2 linked regions of the Larkinella insperata genome follow. The protein of the gene in region 1 interacts with the protein of each later gene in a pairwise test. Links are inferred from orthologs where the notes say so. Each region holds a gene or a part of one and is shown on either strand. Other genes may lie near its edges.

Region 1 (5,893 bases):
TCTCGTAAAAAGAGCGGTCGCGTTTGGCGGGATCTGTCGAGGTAATGGTTTCTATAAAAACATTCATGGATCAGACAGTTCGGCTGTTTGCTTCGGCCAGTAATTCGACCATCGTTGACAAGATTTCGCCGTGGGCTTCACCGGCCAGCCCCAAGGCAATCTGCGCCCGCAACAGACCGTGTTTCCGGCTTAAATCGTAGCGATTTCCCTTCACTTCCAGCGCCAGGTAAGTTTCGGTTTCGGCCAGTTCCTGGAGTGCGGGGGTCAGTAAAATATTACCGCCGTCCTGATCGATGTATTTTTTCAAAATATCGAAAACCGCGGGGGTAAAGACGTGCATCCCGAAAAAGCAGAGGTAGTAACCGGCCCGCAATCCGGGCGTCTGCAGTTCAAGTTCGGCCACGCTCAGCGACGGTTTTTCAATGATTTTTTCAATCTGGTAAACGCCCGACTGGTTGGAAAGCTGCTTGCCGGTGAGCGTTCCGTAGCGCCCGATCTGGTGTTCGATGGTGGGATTGACGGCCGAAACCGAACAATTTTCCTGAGAAGCCAGCTCCATCAACTGGGCTACGCAACTTTTCTGAGACAGGTTGGAGACGTAGAGGTAGTCGCCCAGAAGCAGCAGAAACGGCTCGTTATTGACGAATTCCCGGGCGCAATACACGGCATGACCGTAACCCAGCGGTTCTTTCTGTTCGGCAAACTGAATCCGGCTGATCAGGTGATCGATTTTTTCGGCTTCCTTTTTGGCCCAGTCAACTCCTTTGAAGGAATGAAAGAGATTATCCCGCAGGGAAGCAAAGGCTTTGAGATACCGGTCACCGTCGCCGGGCGCGCAAACCACGCACAACTCTTCAATGCCGCTGCTGAATGCCTCTTCAGCAATAATCTGGATAACGGGTTTGTGCAGGCCATCGGTATCGATTACCGGCAGCATGGCTTTCTGAATGGTATCGGCAACCGGATACAACCGTTCACCCCGGGCAGCCGCCGTGATGACGGCTTTTTTAATTCGCATCATATAATCGGAATCGTTTCAGGCTTAATCGTTGTATAGTTTCAGCAAATCACTTACCAAATTATGTCAATCCAAGCCAATTTTTCGGACGAGGAAATATCTTTTACAAGCCATGCGCTTGTCCGTCCAAATGCCTGCTCTCTGTGAAATACGGCATAAAACCGGTTTATTCACGGATTTGCGGATCGGGCTGCGGCTGTAGCTGGTGCTGTTCAATCAGGTAGTTGAGCAAGTTTTCGCAGCTTCGGTGAACGATCTGGTAGACCTGTTCAAAAACCGCAGCGTCTTCGTAATACGGGTCCGGTACGTTCAAACCGCCCGAGCTGTTATCCGGCAACGGATCGAATTCCCGCAGCAGAACGGTATTGTCTTCGCTGTAAAGGCCGGTACTGCGATGGCTAAAATACTGAATGGCTTCGTAATTTGATTCGTCCATAGCCACCAGGTAATCAAACGTCGAGAGGTCTTCCCCGGCCAGCCGGCGGGCACGGTGGGTCAGCTTAATACCGTGTTCGAGGGCATTTTCGCGGGTTCGGCGGTCGGGCAGATCACCGATGTGGTAGGAAGATGTACCGGCGGAGTCGCACTGGATCGATGCCTCCAGACCCCGCTCTTTAATGAAGTGTTTAAAGACTCCCTCCGCCAGCGGGGATCGGCAAATGTTACCCAAACAAACAAAGAGGACGTTAATCATAATGATGAAGTGGGAACAGGAATCGATGAACAGTTCATCATTATTTTTCTAACAATTCGTTTTTCTCATCGACCAACACGTAAACGTCTTCATTGGGCTTTTTCATGAAGTAGTTTTCGCGGGCGTACTTCTCCTGCAAGCGGGTATTGCCCAGCAATGACTTACGCTGCTCTTCCACTTCCGCGATTTTCTCGTCATAGTACACCCGATCGGCTTCCAGATCCCGCAATTTCATACTGTTCTTGAATTGCGAAATAATGTCGTTGGTGTCAAAAAACGCCATCCAGATGAACAAACCCAAGCCGGTGGCTACATAGAAATTCTTGGCGATTCGGAGGATTTTGTTGAACATCTTTGCTGATGGATTAGGCTTAAATCAGAAAACCCCCAACCGCAGACCGGTTGGGGGTAATCAAATTACATGTTGATGCCGGGGAAGTAAGCGGTATCACCGAGTTCCTCCTCGATTCGCAGCAACTGGTTGTATTTCGCCATCCGATCCGAACGGGAAGCGGAACCCGTTTTGATCTGACCGGTATTCAACGCAACGGCCAGGTCGGCAATGGTCGCGTCTTCGGTTTCGCCGGAGCGGTGCGACATGATGTTTTTGTATGAATTGCGTTTCGCTAGGTTAACGGTGTTGATGGTTTCCGTCAGCGAACCGATCTGGTTTACCTTCACCAGAACGGCGTTGGCAATTCCCTGGTCGATGCCCTGCTGCAAACGGGTTACGTTCGTTACGAACAGGTCGTCGCCCACCAGCTGGGTTTTCTTGCCAATCAGTTCGGTCTGTTGTTTCCAGCCGTTCCAGTCGTCTTCGGCCATACCGTCTTCGATGGAAATAATCGGATATTTCTCAACCCATTCTTTCCAGTAGTTTGCCATTTCGGACGAGCTCAACTTGTCACCCGTCGATTTTTTGAAGTGGTATACTCCTGACTCTGCCTCGTAGAACTCCGACGCAGCGGCATCCATGGCAATGTAAATATCCTGACCGGGCCGGTATCCCGCTTTCTCGATGGCTTGCAGAATGATCTGGATGGCTTCTTCGTTCGACGGGATGTTCGGGGCAAAGCCACCTTCATCACCCACGTTGGTGGACATGCCTTTGCCTTTCAGAACTTTTTTCAGCGAGTGGAACACTTCCGTTCCCCAGCGCAGCGCTTCTGAGAACGTCGGTGCGCCAACCGGCATAACCATGAATTCCTGGAAGTCGATGGAGTTGTCAGCGTGGCTACCTCCGTTCAGGATGTTCATCATCGGAACCGGCAGAGTGTTGGCGTTGACGCCACCGATGTACCGGTACAACGGCAGACCGGCTTCCTGCGCAGCGGCTTTGGCAATGGCCATCGATACACCCAGAATGGCGTTGGCACCCAGCTTTCCTTTATTGGAAGTACCATCCAGTTCAATCATAATCCGGTCAATCAGGGTCTGATCAAACACGGATGACCCAACCAATTCCGGAAAAATCAGTTCATTGACGTTCTGAACGGCCTTCAATACGCCCTTGCCCACATACCGTTTCGGATCATCGTCGCGCAATTCGACGGCTTCGTGTGAGCCGGTTGAGGCCCCTGACGGAACGGCCGCCCGGCCCAGAAACCCGTTTTCGGTACGAACATCGACTTCCACGGTTGGGTTGCCTCTCGAATCCAGAATCTGTCTGGCATGAATGGACTGAATAATACTCATTGTGTCAGAAAAAGTTGGTTAATACTTATGTACAAAAAGAAACAAAGGAGTAGAAAACGTTCCGATACGGATTTTTATGCTATCTTCATTGAATCTTACGCCGTAGCACAATTTTGGCCCTGCAAAGTAAGCGATTTTTTCGGTTTGTAGGGAACGCCCTTTCAATTAAGCAATTCGTTATTACGGAATTATTACCCAAGGACGTTTTGGACACTCGACCCGGCTTTGGGCCTTAGCAGAACCTGGGCTATGCGACGTTTAGTACGGTTTCAAGACATCCTTCTTTTTTGCCTGAGTGCGTTTGGTTTAGGGGCATGGCCTACAGTTTGTTCCGCCCAGCAATCTGATCAAAACGTGGCGCAGAAGGGCCTCCTCGACCTGTCCTCTTACGCCTATCACTCCGACAAGGCGGTGGCCCTTACCGGACAATGGTTTTTTCGCTGGAATCAGTTTACCGACCCGGTCAGTCTCGTCAAAAGCCCAACCTATTTTACCGTCCCCGGCACCTGGCGCACTTACACCGGCAACCACCCCCTTTATCCGCGGGAGTTAGGTCACTGTACGTACGGCCTTCGGATACGGCTTCCGGAATCCAACCAAATCTGGTCGCTGCGAATCCCTCCAATCCGAACGGCCTACAAGCTGTATGTTAACAACCAACTGGTGGCTCTATCGGGGCAATTGGCACCCGGCCCAGCAACGAAACCCTGGACCGAATCAAAAGTGGTTTCCTTTCTAATTCCGGATCAAGAAGCCTTTATTCTGATCCACGTAGCCAATTACCATTTCGCCTACGGCGGACTGCGGAAACCTTTACAATTTGGTAACCCCTCCGTTATAACGCAGGACCGCGAGAAAAGTCTGCTGTTTTCGTCTTCCGTCATTGGCGCCCTTCTCATCATTGGCCTTTATCACCTTCTGCTGTACGCGCTTCGGCCCAGAGACAAGGCTCCATTGTTGTTCGGAATTCTTTGTCTGACGATTGCCTTGCGCGAACTTTTTACGGCCGAGACGGTATTCTTTCTTTTCTTTCCCGACGTTGACTGGGCGCTGGCTTTCAAAGCCTTGTATAGCACTTTTCCGATTGGAATCATTAGCCTGACGCTGTATCTGCACACGTTGTTTCCAACGCTGGTATCGCCCGTTGTCCGGCGAATCATTATTGTTATCAACCTGACCTTTCTGGCGTTGGTGGTATCCACCCCGGCTACCACGTACGCGGCCTGGGCTACTCTGATCAGTCCGCTGGCGGTTTTGGAATGCGGTTTTTTTCTGTGGATCGCCGTCCGGGCGGCACAACTGAAAAAAGAAGGTGGCCTGATTCTCCTCTGCGATATGGCCTTGCTGACGTTTTGCGTTCTCAACGACATCCTCCATCAGTCGCACGTAATTCACAGCTTTTTTTTACTGTCAAGCTCCCTGTTCATTTTTACGATCTGCCAGTCTTTGCTGCTGGCCATTCGGTTTTATACTTCATTCCGCAAAACCGAAGCATTGACGGTTGAACTACAAACGGCCAATCAAACCATTGAGCAAACCATTTTGCAACGACAGGACGCCGAGCAGCGCAAGGAAATGGAGGAAATGAAAACCCACTTTTTCTCGAACATTACCCACGAATTGCGAACACCGCTCACGCTGATTATTTCGCCCGTTGAACAGTGGCTCCAGACGCTTAGCAACCCTTCCGCAACGTTGGACAAAACTCCGTTGCAGAATACGCTGACGATGGTCAACCGCAACGCCCGCCGATTGTTGCAGTTGATCAATCAGTTACTGGACTTGTCGAAGCTGGATGCGGGTCATCTGAAAGTCCGCGAATTGCCGGGGAATCTAGCTGCTTTTCTGGATGATTTGGTCAATTCCTTTCAACTGACGGCGGAAGCGAAAGAGATCCGGTTGCATTTTGAACCCCTATTAATACCGGAACAAGTTCTGTTTGATGACGACAAATGGGGCAAAATCTGCTCCAACCTTGTTTCCAACGCCTTGAAGTATACGCCCAACGGGGGCAGCGTCTGGGTACGACTGGCAACCGAGCCGACAGGATTAAACGGTCATTTTGCGTTACGTCTGTCGGTAGCTGATACCGGTTATGGCATTGCTTCGGACCAGATACCGTATATTTTCAATCGTTTTTACCAAGGTGACGATTCCCGAAACCGGTCTTTTGAAGGAACCGGTATCGGCCTGGCGCTGGTCAAAGAATTAACAGATTTGCTCAACGGAAAATTAACCGTCGAAAGTCAGGTTGGCCGGGGTACAACCATTACCGCAACGTTTCCTGTTCGCCATCCTTACGCCGACCATCCGTTTCTGCATTCTCCGCTGCTCACCAATTTGCACAAAGCTGAAGCGCCGATCGCTACCAGTCCGCTTCCTACGGCTAAAATTTCGCCAAACGCCGGGGACCAGCAAGCCCCCTTTTTGCTGGTTGTTGAAGATAATGATGATCTACGCCAATTCATTGCTGAGCATCTCACTGG
Region 2 (5,363 bases), 3.3 Mb from region 1 along the record:
CAGAAACTCATCCTCCCCGATCAGGGTGACGCCCATCTTCTGCGCTTTTTCGACTTTCGACGGACCGGCGTTTTCACCCACGATCAGGTAGTTGAGCTTTTTGGAAACCCCGCTCAGTAGTTTGCCGCCGTGCGCTTCGATTTCACTTTCGAGTTCTTCGCGCGAAAAGTTGGCAAACGTACCCGTGTACAGAAACGTCTTCCCCACCAGCGACTCGCCTTTCTTCTCGACGGCCACCCGGTCGGTTTCCATCTGCAAACCCGCCAGCCGGAGCCGTTCAATAAACACCTGATTTTCGGGATCGGCAAACCAGGCCACCAGACTCTGCGCAATGCGGTCGCCCACTTCGGGCACCCCCAGCAGCGCTTCGTACGATGCCGTCCGCAAGGCGTCCATGTTGCCAAAATAATCGGCCAGCTTTTCCGCCGTGGTGTTGCCCACGTACCGGATGCCGAGCGCAAACAGCACATTGGCAAACGGTTGCGCCTTGGACCGCTCAATGGCCGTCAGGATGTTGTCGACCGATTTCTGCCGCAGGCTGACCACCCGCGTTTTTCCGGTTTCAGACGGTCCGCCGTTGCGGTCATTGTAGGCTTTTTCCAGCCCCAGGAGTTGCTCGGCCTTCAGGTCGTATAAATCCGCCGGACTACGCACCAGCCCCCGATCAATCAGCAACTCAATTTTGCCTTCGCCCAGGCTCTCAATGTTCATCGCCCGGCGCTGGATGAAATGCTCAAACCGGGCCTGTTGCTGCGGTGGACAGCCTTTTTCGTTGGGGCAGTAAAAATGCGCTTCCCCTTCTTTGCGGATCAAGGGCGTCTGGCAGGCCGGGCAAACCGTGGGGTAAACAATGGGTTCGACGGCATCGGTACGCTGGGTCAGATCAACGCCGGTAATCTTCGGAATGATTTCCCCCCCTTTTTCAATGAAAACCGTATCGTGCAACATCACCCCCAGCCGCTGAATTTCGTTGGCATTGTGCAGCGATGCCCGCTTCACCACCGTTCCCGCCAGCAACACGGGCTTGAGGTTGGCTACGGGCGTTACGGCGCCGGTGCGCCCCACCTGGTAGGAAACGCTGTTGAGCGTTGTACTGGCCGCTAAAGCCTTGTATTTGAAGGCAATCGCCCAGCGCGGACTTTTGGCCGTGTAGCCCAGTTCGCGCTGCTGGTCGTAGCGGTTGATTTTGATCACAATACCGTCGGTCGCCAGCGGCAATTCATACCGCCGGGTTTCCCACTCGTTGATGAAGGCAAACACTTCCTGCATGGTGGCGCATTTCCGCCAGGTTGGTGACACGTTAAAGCCCCAGTTTTTCATGGCGATCAGGCTTTCTTCGTGCGTCTGAAACACTTCCGGTTCCGACAGAAACGAGTAGAGATAACAATCCAGCCGTCGTTTGGCCACCGCGGCCGAATCCTGCTGTTTGAACGTGCCGGAAGCCGCGTTGCGCGGATTGGCCAGCAGCGGTTCGCCAATGTCTTCGCGCTCTTTGTTAATCCGTTCAAATTCGGCCAGCGGCAGAAAACCCTCCCCGCGCACCTCAAACAAGGCCGGCACGCCCGGATCGGTCACTTTCAGCGGCAGCGTCCGGATGGTTCGCACGTTGAACGTAATATCGTCACCCCGGACGCCATCGCCCCGGGTTGCTCCCTGCACCAGCACCCCGTTTTCGTAGGTCATGCTAAGGGCCACCCCGTCGAACTTTAGCTCACAGACGTATTCGTAAGGCGCATCGTGAAGGCCCCGGCGCACCCGGTTGTCGAACTCCGTCAGTTCCGCTTCCGAGTAGGTGTTGCCCAGCGACATCATCGGAAACCGGTGGTAAACCGTTGCAAATTCCTTACTGATCGTGCCCCCAACGCGGTGCGTGGGCGAATCGGGCCGGCTGAATTCCGGGTATTGCTTTTCCAGAGCCGCAAGTTCTTCCAGCAGTTTGTCGAAGGTAAAATCATCCACCTCCGAAATACTGTTTTGGTAGTATTGGTAGTTATAATAGTTCAGCCGATCCGTCAGCTCGGCAATTCTTTCCTGTGGATTCATGTATTTTAAAACTGGACGTATGCTGTCTTTGTCGGGCTAAATTAGAAGACATTCCAGACAATTCCTTTACTAAGTTGGCCATGATTACCGAATTGTTCGGACAAAAACCCTTAATTTTGGTGCCAACTTTGCCAAGGCAGACCCAAACGTTAACTGATAAATCTGTTTCATGACGCCACCCCTGATTGCGCCATCCATTCTGGCGGCTGATTTTGCCAACCTGCAACGCGATGTTGAATTGCTGAACCGTTCGGAGGCCGATTGGATTCACGTGGATATCATGGACGGCGTTTTCGTTCCCAATATTTCGTTTGGTATTCCGGTCTGCGAAGCCATCAATCGCCACGCCACCAAACCCCTAGACGTTCACCTGATGATTGTTCAGCCGGAACGGTACATCGATGCGTTTGCCAAAGCGGGGGCGGCCCATCCCGATCGGCCCGGCACCATTACCGTTCACCTGGAAGCCAGTACGCACCTGCACCGTACCCTGACGCAAATTCGGGAAACGGGTTGCAAAGCGGGCGTGGCGCTGAACCCGCACTCCCCGGTGGAGCTGCTGGCCGACGTGCTGGACAACCTCGACCTGATCCTGATCATGTCGGTCAATCCGGGCTTTGGCGGTCAATCCTTTATTCCGCAGACGTTGCAGAAGATCCGGAAGCTGCGCAAGCTGCTAGCCGGGGTCAGCCAGCCGCCCATCATTGAAGTGGATGGGGGCGTGGGAACCGATAATGTGGCGGCTTTGGTGGAGGCCGGGGCGGATGCGCTGGTTGCCGGGAGCTCGGTTTTCCGGGCCACCGACCCTACGGAGGCCATTCGTGCGTTAAAGTATTTTACCCCCACGGCCCGGCAGGAGGCCCGGCTGGCCTAAACTAATTTCATTCGAGCTTAACATCTTGGCATGCAAACGAAAATAGTTTACAGTTTACTGGCAGGAACGCTGCTGTTTTTTTCCGTTCTCTCCTGCAAACAAACCCCCACCAACGGGAATGAACCGACCCAAACCAACGATTCCACGGTAGCTACCCACCGCCTTCCGAGTCCCGAATGGACCCGCAACGCAACCATTTACGAAGTCAACGTGCGGCAGTTTTCCGAAGAAGGAACCTTCAAAGCCGTTGAACAGCAACTGACCCGTTTACGGGAAATGGGCGTCGATATTCTCTGGCTCATGCCCATTCACCCCATCAGCAAAGAAAACTTGCAGGGGACCGCTGGCAATCCCTATGCGGTGGAAGATTACAAAGCCGTCAATCCGGAGTACGGCACGATGGCCGATTTTAAAGCGTTTGTCAAACAGGCTCACGACCTTGGTATGCACGTTATTCTCGACTGGGTGCCCAACCATACCGGCCGCAGCCATTCCTGGGTAAAACAGCACCCCGACTGGTATACCAAAATCAACGGAAAACTGAGCGCCCCCATCGACGACCAGGGCCGGGTGACCAACCGCCCCGATGTGGTGGACCTGAACTACCAGAACCCCGAACTGCGGGCCGCCATGATCGACGCCATGCAATTCTGGATTCGCGAATGCGACGTTGACGGCTACCGGTGCGAGGTAGCCGGTTTTGTGCCCGATGACTTCTGGGCTGAACTGCGGCCGAAGCTGGACCGCATCAAACCCGTTTTTATGCTGGCCGAGTGGGAAGATAAGCCCGAGCACTTTAAAGAGTGTTTCAATATGAACTACGGCTGGAGCGCCTTCCAGCTCATGCAGCAAATTGCCAAAGGCAAGCGTCCGGCTACCGCCCTCGATTCGCTGCTGGCCCACAACAAGCAACGCTTTCCGCCCTGGTATTACCAGATGCATTTTACGCAGAACCACGATGAGAATGCCTGGACCGGTACCGGGTCGGAACTATTCGGCAACGGAATTGATGCCTTTACGGTGCTGGCCTTTACCTTCGACGGGATGCCGCTGGTTTACAACGGGATGGAGTCTAACCTGAGCAAACGGCTGAAATTCTACGAAAAAGACCCGATCTACTGGGGCAACTACGCCAAGGCGGAGTTTTACAAAACCCTGCTGACGCTCAAACACCGCAACCGGGCGCTCTGGAATGGTCAGGCCGGGGGGGAACTCATGAAAATTCCAACCGAAAAGGACGACAAAGTGTATGCGTTTTACCGCAAACAGGATAACGACCAGATCGTGGTGATTGTCAACTTAAGCCCGACTCCTCAGACCATCCGGCTCAACGGCGACGGCTTTGAAGGCGTTTTTACCGAAGTTTTCAGCCGCGAACCCGCCGAACTACGAAATTCTTTAACGTTTGCGCTTAAACCCTGGGAATACAAAGTATATACGAATTAATTGGAATGCTGAGTTATGAATGATGCGTCAGGAATGATAAATTACGTATAAAATGAACGGCTCCCTTCATCGTTCCTTATTCATAATTCATCATTAGCAAACTTGTTTACATGATTCGGGGTGTTTTAATCGTGTTGGGATGGGCTCTTTTCTTTTCGCCGAAGGCTACGGGGCAAACCGTCCAGTGGGCCAGTTCGGTGGTGGGATTTTCCTCCGACGGGCGCGGTGAAGCCTACACCCAGCAGTACCGATCCAGCCAGATTCTGGGCAAACCCAACCGACTGCCCCGGGTGGGCGACAACCCCTGCGCCTGGGCTCCCCTCTACCCCGACGGTCCGAACGACGAATGGATTACGGTTCGCTTCAGAGAAGCCATTCCCATCCGGCAGATCGCCATTTTTCAGAGCGGAAACCCGGGTGCCATTACCCAGGTGCTGGTCATCGACGGTTCGGGAACGGAGAACCTGGTTTACAAAAATACCGGCGCTGGCTCGGAAGCGGGCCAGACGCCCCTGCTGCGGGTTGCGCTCAACGAACAATCGCTGGTGGCCAATACCGTTAAAGTTGTCATGCGGCCCAGCCTGGTCAAAGGCCCTAACCAGATCGACGCCATCGGGATTTCCGACACGGCTGAACCCATCAACGTCACCATCAACGTTTCGAAAGACGCGCCCAAAGACCTGGTGAAGGAAAGCCTGGGGCCGCAGATCAACTCCCGGGGCCAGGAAGTGGCGCCGGTGATTGCGCCGGACGGCAAAACGTTGTATTTCACCCGGGGTCAACACGAGAGCAATACCGGCGACCCGCGCAGCCAGGACGTCTGGTATTCCATCCTTCAACCCAACGGCGAGTGGGGCCGAGCCGTCAACATTGGCCCGCCCATCAACACCACCGCCGACAACGCCGTCAGCGGCATGTCGCCGGACGGCCGGACGCTCTACCTGATTAACGTGTACAAACCTGACGGTACGGTAACGTACGGTTTATCCAAATCGACGCT

The links. The genes of interacting proteins can lie anywhere in the genome.
Region 2: the proteins of eno (region 1) and rpe interact in binary tests that used the Escherichia coli proteins (3 or more experiments, as listed by UniProt). The link is inferred for Larkinella insperata from one-to-one orthologs.

Annotation. Positions count from the first base shown.
Region 1 is NZ_CP110973.1:2,167,765-2,173,657, reverse strand. What follows is about bases 1,269-4,141. They hold eno (phosphopyruvate hydratase), read right to left. Parts: upstream 3,408-4,141; coding sequence 2,130-3,407; downstream 1,269-2,129. Other genes in these bases: OQ371_RS08845 (hybrid sensor histidine kinase/response regulator transcription factor), read left to right, coding at 3,762-4,141; OQ371_RS08855 (FtsB family cell division protein), read right to left, coding at 1,753-2,064; OQ371_RS08860 (low molecular weight protein-tyrosine-phosphatase), read right to left, coding at 1,269-1,712. Also shown: OQ371_RS08870 (UTP--glucose-1-phosphate uridylyltransferase), read right to left, coding at 1-67; OQ371_RS08865 (UTP--glucose-1-phosphate uridylyltransferase), read right to left, coding at 71-1,021; more of OQ371_RS08860, read right to left, coding at 1,185-1,268; more of OQ371_RS08845, read left to right, coding at 4,142-5,893. UniProt on the Escherichia coli protein: Catalyzes the reversible conversion of 2-phosphoglycerate (2-PG) into phosphoenolpyruvate (PEP). It is essential for the degradation of carbohydrates via glycolysis.
Region 2 is NZ_CP110973.1:5,488,151-5,493,513, forward strand. Bases 1,212-4,064 are described here. They hold rpe (ribulose-phosphate 3-epimerase), read left to right. Parts: upstream 1,212-2,212; coding sequence 2,213-2,917; downstream 2,918-4,064. Other genes in these bases: ligA (NAD-dependent DNA ligase LigA), read right to left, coding at 1,212-2,043; OQ371_RS22130 (alpha-amylase family glycosyl hydrolase), read left to right, coding at 2,948-4,064. Also shown: more of ligA, read right to left, coding at 1-1,211; more of OQ371_RS22130, read left to right, coding at 4,065-4,363; OQ371_RS22135 (OmpA family protein), read left to right, coding at 4,474-5,363. UniProt on the Escherichia coli protein: Catalyzes the reversible epimerization of D-ribulose 5-phosphate to D-xylulose 5-phosphate.